DNA from 2 places in the Paenibacillus suaedae genome. Region 1 is predicted to be linked to the other one. Evidence: riboswitches for the same ligand, from Rfam matches in the RefSeq annotation. Region 1 holds a riboswitch; the other holds the start of a gene.
What was found. Region 1 has a riboswitch for S-adenosylmethionine ahead of metA (homoserine O-acetyltransferase MetA). Riboswitches for the same ligand answer to the same signal wherever they lie in the genome.
Positions count from the first base shown of each region.

Region 1 (7,807 bases):
TCGCCAAATCAAAGCGCCGATAGCTGTGCCCTACAAAGGTGACGAAGCGTGTTGTTGTTGTCTCTGTGCTGTCCGATAGAAAATCAAGATCATGATTGCTCATTGTTAGCCTCCCTTATCTGCTGCTCCAATAAGATGATATTATTATATAGTAGCGTCCAACATTTAGAAATAGAAATACAGGAATTGACACTGGAGAAGAGCATGTTATAATGGTAATAAATTCATAACTAGGACGAGGAAGCACCTCATTGCGATGCGTATATACGTACCGTGATGAGGTGCTTTCTTTTTTGTCCGATAGAAGTGAATAGAAGGTCGCAGCAATCGGAGAGGTTGTATCATTATCAAGTCTATCGAATAGGGAGGGCATAGTTGATGCAAATTGTATGGATGGCCAGATTAGAGCGAATGGTGCTGGACGATGGGGAGATGGTGTCTTCTCGTAAGCGGAAGAGGGGAGTAGATTCTTCTCGTGAAACCGCATATGGATTAGTTACGGCTGGAGTAGATGAGGGGAAGTGGATCTTACTCTGGGAACCAGATGGACAGCCTGCCGAAGTATGGTTCGAGGGGGCGGTATGGGCCGAGATGCGGGCGGCTATGCGGCGTGGCATGGCGCGTTTGCTGCACGCTGGGTACCGTCTGACTATTGGGTTTGTGCCGGAGGCCGATATACACGAGCGCAGAATGAAGGAACGCAATGAATGGGTTGCCTGCTATGCGGATTTATATGCCCGATCCGAGGTATATGAACAGCTTGCGAAGTGGCGTAGGGAGACGGCGAGCAAGCTGCGCCGGGCCCCTTATTGGATTGCAACGAATCGTATGCTTCGTATGGTCAGTGCCTTGCTTCCGCACACCTTGGAAGAGCTGAAGCAGCTTCCTGGATTCGGAGAAGCAAAGCTGGCATCCTATGGAGCAGATATCATTGCAATTGCGAAGGGGTTTGAAAGGACATCAACTTTCCCGCTGGATTGGATATCCTCCGTTGTATCCGAAGAGGAGTTCGCGAAGTGGGTCTATTCCGAATGGGAATCGAAGCAGAATCAAGAGCTCTCCAAGCTGACAGACCACCGTGTATTGCTGGAAGGCTTGCAGCAGCAGTTATCGATTGCGCAATTGATAGAGCTTCTTCAGGTAGATCGGCGTGAACTCATTATGCGCATTGAGACGGTAGAACGTGAAGGCTATAATGTGTGCATGCTGGTTGAATCGGAGCTTCAATCTATGCCGGAAGAGCAGCGGGCAACGATAGAGCTGGCATTCGATGAACTGGGCGATGAATACTTGAAGCCAATCTATGTGAAGGCATTTGGAGAATCGGCATTGGACGAATCTTATGCCGAGGTACAAGCGAACTATGAGCGGATTCGATTGCTGCGGCTTCTGCATCGAAGCAGAGCGAGAAGCAGCAGCGTTGCACAGGCGGCTAGCTGACGGATGCCATATTCGAAGGACGTATGCCCGAGCTCGTTAATGAATTTATTCTGCTGTTTAGGCTAGTTTAGGGGCGTCTTGCTATTTTGTTTGGAAAGCAGCGAAAAACAATTCGCAGTGGTTGGCTTCGTTTTTCGTCATCGGCGAACAAGGTGAGCAAATGGGGATAATCGGGAATATGGTAATGCAAAGAAAACAAAGCGGGGGTGTCCAAGGTCATTATCAAATGACTTTAGAACACCCCCGCTGATTATTAAATCCAATCTTTCTTGCGGAATAAGTAGAACATAAAGATACCAAGCGCAAGCATGAATCCGATCATATACAAGGAGCCGTACTCCCAGTCCATAATTGGAATATATCCGAAGTTCATGCCGTAGATCCCTGTTATTAAGGTTAGCGGCATGAATATAGTTGTAATGGCTGTGAACACTCTCATAATATCGTTTGCGCGATTCGCGATGCTAAGCTGATAAGATTCACGTAAGTTGCCCATAAGGTCGCGGAACGTTTCGAATGTCTCCGATACTTTGACGGCATTCTCGTAAATATCCTGGAAGTACTTCTGCAGGTCATCGCCGATCAGCCGCAATTCCTTACGATAGAGGACAAGCAGTACCTCTTTTTGAGGGCCAAGACCCTTCTTGAGCCATAGAATCTCACTTCGCAAGCTGATGATTTCATTGAGATGTTCTTTCTTCGTGCTCATAATGAGCTCTTCCTCAAGCTTGTCGATCTTCGCTTCAATTCGATCTCCTACTGTGAAGTAGTTGTCGACAACCAAGTCAATGAGCAGGTAGAGCATAAGGTCAGGCGTACTCGCTTGCTGCTCCCACAATACAGGCTTCACCATACGCAGTTCGTTAATCTTCTGCTTTGTTACGGTAATAATGAAGTGCTTGCCGAGGAAAATGTTCAATGAGCGTAAAAAGATCTCTTCATCGTCAAAGCGAATGCTGTTGAACACGATAAAATAATGACCTTCATAAATTTCGATTTTGGGACGCTGCTCTTCTTCACTCATACAGTCCTCAACTGCCAAATCATGCATGTTGAATAATGGCTGCAGAACGACCAAATCCTCAATGTCAGCATCGATCCAGTAGAAGCCATTCTCTGGCGGTGTTAATGTGACATTGATATCTTCCTCAGTCGTGAAGACGCCCTCGTTGACCAGACGGATTTTCATTGCACTCACTCCTTGACGCTGTCGCCATTGCGACATGCGCATCGTCTAAATGTTACCAGACGACTCGAAACAAGGCTGGGCATGCGCAGTCCGTCGTTCGCGCACGTGATATAAGCCTAGGCACAATTAGTGAACTAGGTTCTCTGCAGAGGCACGAATCCCGACATTGGACTGCGAACTTGCCGCTGCCTGTCGAATCGTAATATTCGGTTGTACGTACGTACTACGGAACGACCTCGGGTCGCCATCCATCCGAACTCACCTCAGCTTGAATAATTGTACGTGACTTTATATATCATGCGTCCAGTGAAGGAACGATTGTTGCCTTCGATTTTAATAATTAAGTAAGGCTTCGACGCACCTTGTTAAGTATAACGCTCGTACTTCAACCTTTCAAGACAAAATCCATTGCCGGAATTCGTCAATAATGTATCGTATGCGAAGGGGGTGGAATCGTGATTTTTTGTTGTGTTCCCCTCTTGACGAACAGCTTCTCTTTGCCGTACATTATTACCAAGGCCAAATCAAATGAATATTCATATAAGCAATCTTATCAAGAGTAGGTGGAGGGACAAGCCCGATGAAGCCCGGCAACCGGCGATGCGCAGTATGAAGCGCGACGCACGGTGCTAATTCTTGCAGGGACGATGGAAGTCGTTACTGACAGATGAGAGAGGCTCATGAGCATGTATAACATGACCTTTCTCGTAGTCGAGGAAGGTCTTTTTTGTATGTCTCTAGCCATTTGTGCCGTTTCAAGTCAGGCTTGTTTGCGGTTGCGCCAAATTGATTTCATGTGCCGACACCATCCAATTACCATTTTCGAGGGGGAGAGCGTCAATGCCGATTAAAATTCCGGATCATTTGCCGGCCAAAGAAATTTTGACCCAGGAGAATATCTTCGTCATGGACGAAACGAGAGCCTATCATCAAGATATTCGTCCGCTGCGAATCATCATTCTCAACTTGATGCCGACGAAAGAGACTACGGAAACCCAGCTCCTGCGCTTAGTGGGCAACACGCCGCTGCAAGTTGAGGTGACGCTCCTTCATCCAGCAAGCCATACATCAAAAAATACGTCCGCACAGCACTTATCTTCGTTCTACAAAACATTTGAAGATATTGAAGGAGAGCAGTTTGATGGCATGATCATTACGGGTGCTCCTGTCGAACAGATGAAGTTTGAAAATGTAGACTATTGGGATGAGTTGTGCCGCATTATGGAATGGTCTAAGGAGAATGTAACTTCCACGTTCCATATTTGCTGGGCATCACAAGCGGGCCTCTATCATCACTATGGAATTGCGAAATATGCACTGGATCAGAAAATTTTCGGTGTATACGAGCATGTACTAACTAAGGAAAATGTGAATCTGACACGCGGCTTCGACGAGATGTTTCTTGTACCGCAATCCCGTCATACGGAATTTCGGAGAGAGGATGTCGCGAAGATTGCCGAGTTAGAAATATTAGCGGAGTCGGAAGAAGCAGGAGTGTATTTGGTAGCGACACATGATGGGAAGCAAATATTCGTGACCGGTCATTCGGAATACGATCCCTGTACACTGAAGTGGGAGTATGACCGCGATATTGCAAAGGGGATGGAGATGGACATTCCGATAAATTATTTCCCGAATAACGATCCTTCCCGCAAGCCTTACTCCACTTGGCGTGCGCATGCCAGCCTCCTCTTCTCAAATTGGCTGAACTACTACGTATATCAAGAAACACCTTACGAATTGGGCAAAGCCGTACCGCGCAAGGAAGGGGCTCATCAACTATGATCGAACGCAACGAAGAGAACTACCGCATCGAAAGTCGATTAGCTCAAATTGGATCGGTTCATGAACCAAAAACGGGAGCTATTAATTATCCGATTTACCAAGCAACTGCATTCAGGCATCCGAAGCTTGGACAGAGCACGGGGTTTGATTATATTCGGACGAAGAGCCCGACTCGTACTGTTCTAGAGGAAGCGGCGGCTGCTTTGGAATGTGGGGATGCCGGATTTGCCTGTAGTTCGGGGATGGCTGCATTACAGACATTGTTCGCGATGTTCAGTTCAGGCGATCATCTGATTGTTTCCCTCGATTTGTACGGCGGCACTTATCGTCTGCTGGAACGGATTATGTCTCGTTTCGGCGTGACGGCCTCTTATGTAGATACGAATGATTTTGATGCGCTTGAGTCTGTAAGAACACCGCAGACGAAGGCTGTCTTTATAGAGACGCCTACGAACCCCTTGATGATGATTACGGATATCGAGAAGGTAGCGGCGTGGGCGAAGGTGCATGGAATTCTCACTATCGTTGATAATACGCTGCTAACGCCATTTTTCCAACGCCCGATTGAACTTGGGGCAGATATGGTAGTCCACAGCGCAACGAAGTACTTGGGCGGACATAATGATGTGCTTGCTGGTCTGATCGTAACGAAAGGGAAGCAATTATCGGAAGAAATCGCCTTCCTGCATAATTCGATCGGTGCTGTCCTGAGCCCATCAGACTCCTATCAATTGATGCGCGGCATGAAGACACTTGCCCTTCGTATGGAGCGGCATCAGTACAACGCAACCCGCATTGCCGAATGGCTGCTAGAGCATCCCGCCATCGACAATGTGTATTATCCTGCACTCGAGCAGCATCCGGGATATGAGATTCAACAGCGCCAATCGTCGGGCAACACAGGCATCTTCTCCTTCCGCTTGAAGAATGCAGCTTATGTAGAGCCGATCCTGCGCCACTTGAAATTGATCGCGTTCGCGGAGAGCTTGGGTGGGGTAGAGTCGCTGATGACTTATCCGGCGGTTCAGACCCATGCGGATATTCCGCAGGAGATTCGGGATCAGATTGGTGTAGACGATCGCTTGCTAAGATTCTCGGTTGGAATTGAACATGTTGATGACCTAATCGCTGACTTGGAGCAAGCGATAGAAGCGGCTAGAGTAGAAGTGGAGGGATAACGGAGATGAGAGAGCAGAATTCGAATCAAGCATCAGACGGTCAGTTAGGCAAGCAATCACGTCGGTTTGCGACGAAGCTGATCCATTTTGGCGGTGAGATCGATGCCGGTACGGGAGCTTCCAGTGTCCCGATTTACCAAGCTACGACATTCCATCATGAGGACATTTACAATCCGCCTCAGTACGATTACTCTCGCTCTGGCAATCCAACACGTGAGGCATTGGAGCAATATATTGCACTGCTCGAGGGCGGAACGAATGGATTTGCCTTCGCATCAGGGATGGCAGCGATCTCTTCGACATTCTTGCTGTTATCGGCAGGGGATCATGTTATCGTAACGGAAGATGTGTATGGTGGAACGTACCGTCTCTTGACTTCCATTTTAAACCGGTTGAACATTGAGTCTACTTTAGTGGATATGACCGACATTGAGCAGGTGAAGGCTGCGCTTCGTCCAAATACGAAGGCTGTCTATATGGAGACACCGTCCAACCCGACGCTCAAAATTACGGATATTGCAGAAGTGACCGCATGGGCCAAGGAAAAGGGTCTGCTCACCATGCTGGATAATACGTTCATGACCCCTTATCATCAGCGTCCAATTGAGCTTGGTGTTGATCTAGTCTTACATAGTGCCACCAAGTTCTTGGGCGGACACAGTGATGTGCTCGCAGGTCTGGCAGTTACAGCCAACGAGAGTCTTGGACGCCGTGTGAAGCAATTGCAGAATGGCCTTGGCACTGTGCTTGGGGTTCAGGACAGCTGGCTGCTGATGAGAGGCATGAAGACATTGGAAGCTCGGATGAATCAGAGTGAGCAGAGCGCCCGCCGCCTTGCACTGTGGCTGAGTGAACGGTCGGACATTGCTGACGTCTATTACCCTGGTCTAGCCGATCATCCTGGCCGTGAGGTGCATGAGAAGCAATCACTGGGATATGGAGCAGTGGTATCATTCGATGTGGGTTCTGGCGAACGGGCGAAGCAAGTGCTGAACAACGTGACAATCCCGCTTGTGGCAGTCAGCCTTGGCGCTGTTGAGAGCATCTTGTCTTATCCTGCCATGATGTCTCACGCAGCAATGCCGCATGAAGTTCGTCTGCAGCGTGGAATTACGGATGGATTGCTCCGCTTCTCTGTTGGGCTTGAACATGTCGAGGATTTGATTGCGGATTTGGATCAGGCGTTATCCAAATAACCGATTCTATCCAGCATCCTTCTCATGGAAGGGTGCTGTTTTTTATGGGCGATGTATGTTACGATTATTTAGTGAAGCTGCTTCTTGAGCGATACAATGCACAACTAGATGATGAAGCAGCATGTGCAATAATCCGTACAATTTAACCCCGCCGTGAGCGGGGTCTACTTCGCTTTATATACGAGAGTGTAAGGCAACATATGAGAGGGGAAGTGACTGTGACGATGTCACCGATAGACCGCATTTTGGACAAAGCGCTTCGTGGTGAACGATTGAATACAGACGATTGCGTGACCTTGTTCGAATCTGATCAGATCGAGAAAATGGGGGCAGCTGCCGACCAAATTATGAAGAAATGGCATCCAGATCCGATTGCTACATTTGTAATTGGGCGCAATGTCAACTATACAAATATTTGTGATACGTACTGCAGATTCTGTGCCTTCTACCGTGCTCCGGGTTCGAAGGAAGGTTACGTGCTTCCTGATGAAGTCATCTTCCAGAAGATTCAGGAAACGATCGATGTAGACGGAACTGAGATTCTGATGCAGGGCGGAACAAACCCAGAGCTTCCATTCAGCTATTATACGAACCTGCTTCGCGAAATTAAGAAACGGTTCCCAAGTATTACAATGCACTCCTTCTCTCCTGCGGAGATTATGAAGATGAAGGAAGTCTCGAATGGACTATCTCTAGAAGAGGTAATCCGTCAAATTCATGAAGCGGGTCTTGACTCGCTGCCGGGCGGCGGCGCTGAAATTTTGGACGACCGTACTCGCCGGAAGATCAGTCGCTTGAAGGGTTCATGGCGTGATTGGATGGACGTCATGCAAACTGCCCATAAGGTCGGCATGAATACAACGGGCACGATGGTTATCGGCTTCGGCGAGCTGCTGGAAGAGCGTGCACTTCACTTGGAGCGCATTCGTACAGCACAAGATGAATGCATGCAGAACGGCCATCCTTCCAAGGGCTTCCTTGCGTTCATTCCATGGACATTCCAACCGGACAACACGAAC
Region 1 covers NZ_JAVYAA010000001.1:758,052-765,858, forward strand. The annotation lists gene RQP50_RS03370 (DUF3055 domain-containing protein) at 1-103, opposite strand, end outside; gene RQP50_RS03375 (HRDC domain-containing protein) at 379-1,440, shown strand; gene corA (magnesium/cobalt transporter CorA) at 1,694-2,629, opposite strand; SAM riboswitch class I at 3,177-3,303, shown strand; gene metA (homoserine O-acetyltransferase MetA) at 3,470-4,414, shown strand; gene RQP50_RS03390 (aminotransferase class I/II-fold pyridoxal phosphate-dependent enzyme) at 4,411-5,592, shown strand; gene RQP50_RS03395 (trans-sulfuration enzyme family protein) at 5,598-6,788, shown strand; gene mqnC (cyclic dehypoxanthinyl futalosine synthase) at 7,013-7,807, shown strand, end outside.

Region 2 (7,807 bases), 650 kb from region 1:
GCTTTACAATGATAGATTGCCGGTGTGCCTCTAACGACGATAGCTTTCTCTTCCTTCGTCATCGATGTCACTTCCTTTTCAGCATCCACTCTGGTTTGCCGAAGCCTTTGAACTGTTCATCTATTGTTTTCTCGAAATCGGCCGATTCAACTGCTTCCTTCAAGTCCTTAGCGAATTGCTTGTCCAAATCAGCTGTATTCACAACGACACGATTGCGGTAATCATCTGGCATATTTTCGAGCTTCAGAGCATCGAGCAGGTTCATTTTCGCAGCAAGTGCGAAGTTCCCCGGAACAAGAGACAGGTCAGCGCTGTCTACTGCGCGCGGAAGCTGAGCAGCCTCGATTGGCTGTAGAACAAGATGCTTCGGATTGTCCTTCACGTCCTTCTCCGATACACGCAGTGGATCGATGTCCTTGTTCACGGTAATGAGTCCTGCATCTTGCAGCAAGCCCAATGTACGCGCCAGGTTCGTCGGATCGTTCGCAATCGCTATTGTACTTCCGTCAGCAACTTCATCCAAAGATTTGAACTTGGACGAGTAGATGCCCATTGGAGCCGTCGGTACGGAAATAAGCTCGGACAACTCAATTTTATTTTCTTTCGCGAAGTTCTCCATGTAGATTTTGTGCTGGAACAGGTTCGCATTCAAATCTCCATTCGACAATGCCAAGTTCGGCTGCACATAATCTCCGAATTCAACCAACTCAATGGAATAGCCTTTCTTCTCCAATATCGGCTTAATCGCCTTCGTTATCATATCGCTATAAGGGCCTGCTGTTGCGCCGATCTTGATTGCTTTGCTTTCTTCCTGCTTTGCGTCTCCTGAACCCGTTGATGCGTCTTTGCTGCCGCATCCAGCGAGCAAGCCAATTGCTAGAATAAGAGATAGGACGAGAGCTGCTTTCTTCATAAATGATGACCTCCGTATGGATAATATTTTTGTATCATTTCGGTGCATTAAGACTGGTTTTCAGCACCAAGTAGGTTGCAGGAACTCGAACCATGCTTTCGAAGTAAGTGCAAGATTCGATGCCGCGTTGCTTCCTAGGTATGACTTTTTGAACAAAAACGAATGCATTATCGCTTGTCTACTTTCTTTGCAATAAAGTCTCCTCCGTACTGAATGATCTGCACCAAGCAGATTAGAATGATTACCGTGGTAAACATTACAGTGTTGTCGTAGCGATAGTAGCCGAACCGAATCGCCAAATCGCCGATTCCGCCTCCACCGACTGTACCAGCCATTGCCGAATAAGCGACAAGACTGATTGCCGTAATGTTCACGCCTTGAATGATGCCTGGCTTCGCTTCAGGGAGAAGTACATCCTTAATGATCATCCACGGTGTTGCACCAATGGAGATTGCCGCTTCGATGACACCTTTGTCAATCTCGCGCAGCGCCGTCTCTACCAAGCGGGCGAAGAACGGAATTGCCGCAATCGAGAGCGATACCGAAGCAGCCGTCGGGCCTATCGTTGAACCGACAATGAGCTTCGTCAGCGGCAGCAGTGTCACCAACAAGATGATGAACGGAATTGAGCGAATCATGTTGACGATGAAGCCTAGCACATTTTTCGTAAACGCATTTTCGAGGAATAGCCCCTTATCGGTTACAAATAATAGAATTCCAATGGGAAGACCCAGAATTATGGCAGCAAACAGCGAAATTCCAACCATATAGAGCGTCTGGACAAATGCTTTGCCCAAGTCCGGCAGCAGTTGGATGATCGAATCACTCAGCATGATGGATGACCTCCAATCGATAGGTTCGTTCTTTGATGTAGTCGAGTGCTTGCCGCAGCTCTGATACTTCTCCATTCAGCTCCAAGATCAGAATGCCTAGCGGGTTGTCATGGATGTATTCAATTTTGCCATGCAAAATATTTGCTCTAACCTTGAAGTTCGTCATTACATCAGTAATGATTGCTTCCTCCGCTTGCGGCGCCACGAAGTGAATCTTCACGATCATTCCTTTGCAATGCTGAATCAATCGTTCTGGAAGATTGAATTGGAACAGACTGCTGATGAACGAGCGCGTCATCGGATGCTGTGGATCAGAGAAAATGTTATATACCGGCCCCTCTTCTACCACATTGCCGTTCTGCATCACCGCCATCCGGTCACAGACGTCCTTCACCACTTCCATTTCGTGCGTAATCAATACAATCGTCAGGTTAAGCTCGCGATTGATTTTCTTCAGCAGCTCCAAGATTGACTGAGTCGTCTCAGGATCCAGCGCAGACGTTGCTTCATCACACAGCAGCACATGCGGTTCATTGGCCAGCGCTCTGGCGATACCTACTCTCTGCTTCTGCCCGCCGCTGAGCTGAGCAGGATATACATCTCGCTTGTCAGCCAAGCCGACCATTTCAAGCAATTCAAGGACACGCGGTTCAATCTCTGCCTTCGACTTGTTGTTGGCCTTCAGAGCAAATGCAATATTCTCAAATACCGTCTTGGAGCGGATAAGATGAAAGTGCTGAAAGATCATGCCGATCTTCAGTCTTGCCTGTCGCAAGCTCTCTCCTTGCAGCTTCGTCAAATCAACGCCATCGATGAGTATACTCCCAGATGTAGGTTCCTCCAGCAAGTTGATGCAGCGCAGCAACGAGCTTTTCCCAGCACCGCTTCGTCCGATAATCCCGTAAATTTCTCCCCTATTGATTCGAAGAGAGACGTTATTTACGCCGATGACGGTCGATGTCTTGCTTCGATACTCCTTAACCAAACTCCGAATTTCAATCATTTCACACACCCCGCCATTCTGTTGCTATCACCTGGATGAAAACTAAAAAAACTAAAAAGCCTCTTTCCCTAAGAGAGAAAGAGGCTGAATTGGCAGTATCGCCACACTTATCTCTCAGAATGGAATCATTCCGTAGGATTTAGCACCGTTTACTCACAGGTAAGGTTGCCGGACGTCATAGGGCCTAGTCCCTCAGTCGCTCTTGATAAGGTAGTATGAAGTTGTCGTTTGTTGTTGAAGATAATACATCTGAAAATATGAGTTGTCAACAATATTTTCATTTCATTTTCAAAAAAGGTAATGAAGCATGATCCATCATACTGCCTTACCTCACATTACAGCCTTTACTTCGTATCACCGAATATTTCCTTATTTTTCGCATACGACCTTCTCAAACTAAAGTAGTTGCCCGCGGCGAGAATAATCAAGAACAATACAGAAGGGCCAATGACGTCCATCCAAGGCTTGTCCGGTCTAAATAACAACTTCTGTCCAATCGTTACAATGAAAAAGATGCCGAATGCACTGAGTGAGATCATCAACACTTCTCGCCGCTTTTTGCGATACCCTCTATCTGTTGTTACATCCCGGTACTCCAATCCAGTGAATATATAGCGGAGCATAAAATAGATTGCATAGAAAAAGACAATTCCTAAACTCATCAGCACATTCTCTGAATAATCCCCCATGAGGATGCCACGAATCCCATTCAGAAGTAGCAAGCCGATAATCAGATAGAGCGCTTCAATTTTGAACTTATTTTTCTTCTGAATCACATACTCATCATTGCTCTGGTTGCTGGATGTAAACCATTTGTTGATTTTCATGCTGTTACCCCTCCCAGAAAAGTTCATCTAAAGTCTTGCCTAACGCCTTCGCAATCGCAATGCACAGCTGGAGAGATGGATTGAATTCCCCCTTCTCAATCAGACCAATCGTCTGCCGGCTCGCGTTGACTGCGTTCGCTAATTCCTGCTGTGTCATGTCTTTCTCCACACGCGCCATCTTTAACTTCTGATTCATGCTCGACCCTCGTCCTTCATCAATCTCGCCAATACAATGTAATATATATATGTCATTATGTAATGTATATTTTACAATTTAATTAATTTCTGTGCAACCTATTCGCAGATACATAATTCCCACCTCATGGAACCATTCTAAATGAGACTGCACTTGCTACGAACAATGATATAGCGCTTACAATTTCCACTTTACAGATAGGCAAGAAGACAGTAAGATAAGATCACACTAAGTTGTATACAAGTATACTTGTTGTACTTTACAGCATGATCACAGGAGTGAATACAGCATGAAATTAGGCATGATTGGCCTTGGAAAAATGGGTTTCAACCTCGTAGATAACATATTGCAGCACAAGCATCAGGTAGTCGCTTTTGATGTAAATGCTGAACAACGTCAAAAAGCAGCTGACCTAGGAGCAATTCCTACAGATACAATTGAAGAACTCGTATCGAAGCTGGATGCTCCAAAGATCATCTGGATGATGGTTCCAGCTGGAGAAATCGTGGATCAAGTGGTAGACACTCTGCTTCCTCTTCTCTCTCCAGGAGACATTGTCATTGACGGAGGAAATTCACATTATAAACAGTCCATCACTAGAGGCGAGAAAGTGCATGCACTGGGTGCCCATTACTTCGATATCGGAACATCCGGCGGAGTATCTGGCGCAGCTGAAGGCGGCTGCTTCATGATTGGCGGCAACCAAGAAGTATTCGCTACACTTGAGCCACTGTTCAAGGACATTGCGGTAGATCAAGGATATTTGTATGCAGGCAAGAGCGGAAGTGGACATTTCCTGAAAATGGTTCACAACGGTATTGAATATGGAATGATGCAGGCGATCGCGGAAGGCTTTGAAGTATTGGACAAGAGCGACTTCGATTTCGATTACGAACAAGTTGCACGCGTATGGTCCAACGGATCGGTAATCCGCAGCTGGTTGATGGATCTGACGCAAAATGCTTTCTCCAAAGATCCGAAGCTGGACAGCATTCGCGGCGTTATGCAAAGCTCTGGCGAAGGCAAATGGACAGTGGAAACTGCACTGGAGCTGCAAGCAAGCGCACCCGTTATCGCGATGTCCCTCTTCATGAGATATCGTTCGCTTGAGTCCGATTCCTTCCATGGTAAGGTAGTTGCTGCACTGCGTAATGAGTTCGGCGGACATCAAGTGGTAACGAAGGAATAGTCAGTTCCTATTTCGATAGCGAAGATAGAATCACCACAAGCCCGATGGTCGCGCCATGCAGCACTGTGGTACAATCAGAACCAAATCTCTAAAGTGAGATATGGGTTCAGGAAACCAATCATGAGGAGAGTTCACGCATGATACACTATCCGAAACAGTGGCTGCAGGGCGCATCCCTTGGGGAATCCATCGCCTGTGAGCTGCGATTGCAAATTATTAACGGCTCCATCAAGCCGGGCGAAATTATATCGGAGAATCGAGTGGCTGCCGACTTCGGCACCAGCCGCTCTCCCGTTCGCGAAGCATTGAAAACGCTCTCTAACGAAGGGCTTATCCGCTTGGAGCGCATGGGTGCTGTTGTCTTAGGGCTTAGTCTTATCGATGTCGAAGAGCTGTACGATGTTCGCTATCTCATTGAGAGCTTTGTCCAGCAGCGGCTCGCCATCGTGAACACAGATGGTCTGATTCTGACGCTTCTGCAGATTATCGACAAGATGGAACTCGCGGTTAAGTACAATGATGCCGTTGAATTCGCTTATCAGGATTTATCGTTCCATGAAGCGATCATTGCTGCAGCGGAGCATAAACGCATCATGCATCTGTGGACGAGCATTCGACTGATCGTGAAGACCGTCATGCTGATGACAACGGAAGAAATATTCTCTGAGGGAGAAGCGAAGCTGTTCACTGTAATTGAGAAGCACCGTACGATCGTAAGAGGACTCCAGTCGAAGGATACTCATACGATCCAGCAGGTTGTCTCAGCCTACTTCGCCGACTCGAACCGTACCTTGCATGTCAGCTTGCCGCATTCGTAACGGCAAGCTGCAAGGATACAAAGCTTTTTTAATTTTAAGTTGTCGACAAGTATTCAAGTTTGTTTTGGAAACGCTATATTTGGAATCATTCATAACAATCGGCACTTTTCAAAAGGAGGCTCGTACATCATGAGCACACTATTCGGAATGAGTCACAATGTGACATTACTATTTTGGACACTGCTTACCATCGTATTTCTCATTGTGTTCATTGCCAAGCTAAAATGGAATCCTTTCGTTACGTTGCTTATATCAGCATTAATGCTCGGTCTGTTAACAGGCATGAAACCGCAAGATGTTGTGCAATCGATTACACAAGGCCTTGGCGGCACACTTGGCACGATAGCCATCGTCATTGCGCTCGGTACCATGCTGGGCAAGATGATGGCAGAATCCGGCGGTGCAGAGCAAATCGCCACTACCCTTATTGATAAATTCGGAGAATCACGCGTTCACTGGGCAATGCTCCTTGTTGGTTTTATTGTAGGTATCCCGGTATTTTTTGAAGTTGGTGTAATACTATTAATTCCAATTGTGTTCACTGTAGCACGCAAAACAAACAAATCATTGCTGCAGATCGGTATTCCAATCTTGGCGGGGCTATCTACCGTACATGGACTCGTACCGCCGCATCCAGCACCGATGATTGCCATCGACGCTTATCAAGCAGATCTCGGTCGTACGATTCTCTACTCTCTGCTCGTCGGAATACCAACAGCAATTATCGCAGGGCCGCTATTCGGCAAGTTCATTGGTAAACGCATTCAATTACAGCCGCCAGCAAAGCTCGCTGAACAATTCGCGCAAAAGAGCGATCGGCCGCTCCCAAGCTTCGGCATTACGCTGTTCACCATTTTGCTACCTGTCATTCTTATGCTGATTGGCTCCGTCGCAGACATTGTCGATCCTCAGGGCTTAAGCAGCTTAGCCGTACTGTGCAAATTCATCGGCCATGAAATTATCGCGCTTCTGATTGCAGTCGTCTTCTCCTTCTTCTCGCTCGGTTATGCGCGCGGCTTCAAGAAGGAAGAGATATCCCGCTTCACCAGCGAATGTCTCGCTCCTACCGCAACGATCATTCTTATCATTGGCGGCGGCGGTGCGTTCAAGCAAGTACTCATTAACAGTGGTGTTGGCGGTGCGATCGCAGAGCTTGCCACACAAGCGAACATTAACGTCATACTATTCGCCTGGTTCGTCGCAGCATTGATTCGTGTCGCAACTGGTTCTGCAACCGTTGCCATGACGACCGCTGCTGGTATTGTTGCTCCAGTACTGGCGATGACTCCAGGTGTTCCTGTAGAATTGGTTGTACTGGCAACTGGCGCAGGCTCGATCGTTCTGTCCCACGTCAATGATGCAGGGTTCTGGATGGTGAAGGAATTTTTCAACATGTCCGTCCCAGAGACACTTAAGTCATGGACAGTGATGGAGACGATTCTATCTGTCGTCGGATTAGCATTGATTCTGCTGTTGAGCACAGTAGTGTAACATACATGGCAATGAAAGAAAGAAGGTTATCCCTATGAATCATCCCAACTACATGATCGGAATCGATATGGGAACGACAAGCACGAAGGCAGTCGTATTCGAAGAGAATGGCAAAGTCGTATCTACCGGCAGCCAAGGCTATCCACTGCATACACCGAACGCAACGATAGCCGAGCAGGATCCAGAACGGATATTCCAAGCCGTTGTCTCTTCTGTCAAGCAAGCGATGAGCGCTGCGCAAGCCCAGCCTGAGGATGTACTGTTCCTGTCCTTCAGTTCGGCGATGCATAGCCTCATCGCTGTCGATGCAGAAGGCAATCCGCTCACCCCTTGCATCACGTGGGCAGACAATCGGAGCAGCAAGTATGCAGCCCAGCTCAAGAAGGATCTGCAGGGACATGCCTTATATTTGCGGACAGGCACTCCCATCCATCCGATGTCCCCGCTTACGAAGTTGATGTGGATGCGGCATGAAGCTCCGGAATTGTTAAATAAGGCGGCTAAATTCATTTCTATTAAGGAATACGTACTCTTCAA
Region 2 covers NZ_JAVYAA010000001.1:109,208-117,014, reverse strand. The annotation lists gene RQP50_RS00530 (iron-containing alcohol dehydrogenase family protein) at 1-62, opposite strand, end outside; gene RQP50_RS00525 (MetQ/NlpA family ABC transporter substrate-binding protein) at 68-913, opposite strand; gene RQP50_RS00520 (methionine ABC transporter permease) at 1,081-1,746, opposite strand; gene RQP50_RS00515 (methionine ABC transporter ATP-binding protein) at 1,736-2,749, opposite strand; SAM riboswitch class I at 2,854-2,961, opposite strand; gene RQP50_RS00510 (DUF6773 family protein) at 3,094-3,576, opposite strand; gene RQP50_RS00505 (helix-turn-helix transcriptional regulator) at 3,581-3,772, opposite strand; gene gnd (phosphogluconate dehydrogenase (NAD(+)-dependent, decarboxylating)) at 4,062-4,961, shown strand; gene RQP50_RS00495 (GntR family transcriptional regulator) at 5,102-5,779, shown strand; gene RQP50_RS00490 (GntP family permease) at 5,909-7,270, shown strand; gene gntK (gluconokinase) at 7,305-7,807, shown strand, end outside.
Region 2: it holds a riboswitch for S-adenosylmethionine, as region 1 does, so the genes downstream of both, RQP50_RS00515 (methionine ABC transporter ATP-binding protein) here and metA (homoserine O-acetyltransferase MetA) in region 1, are expected to answer to the same signal.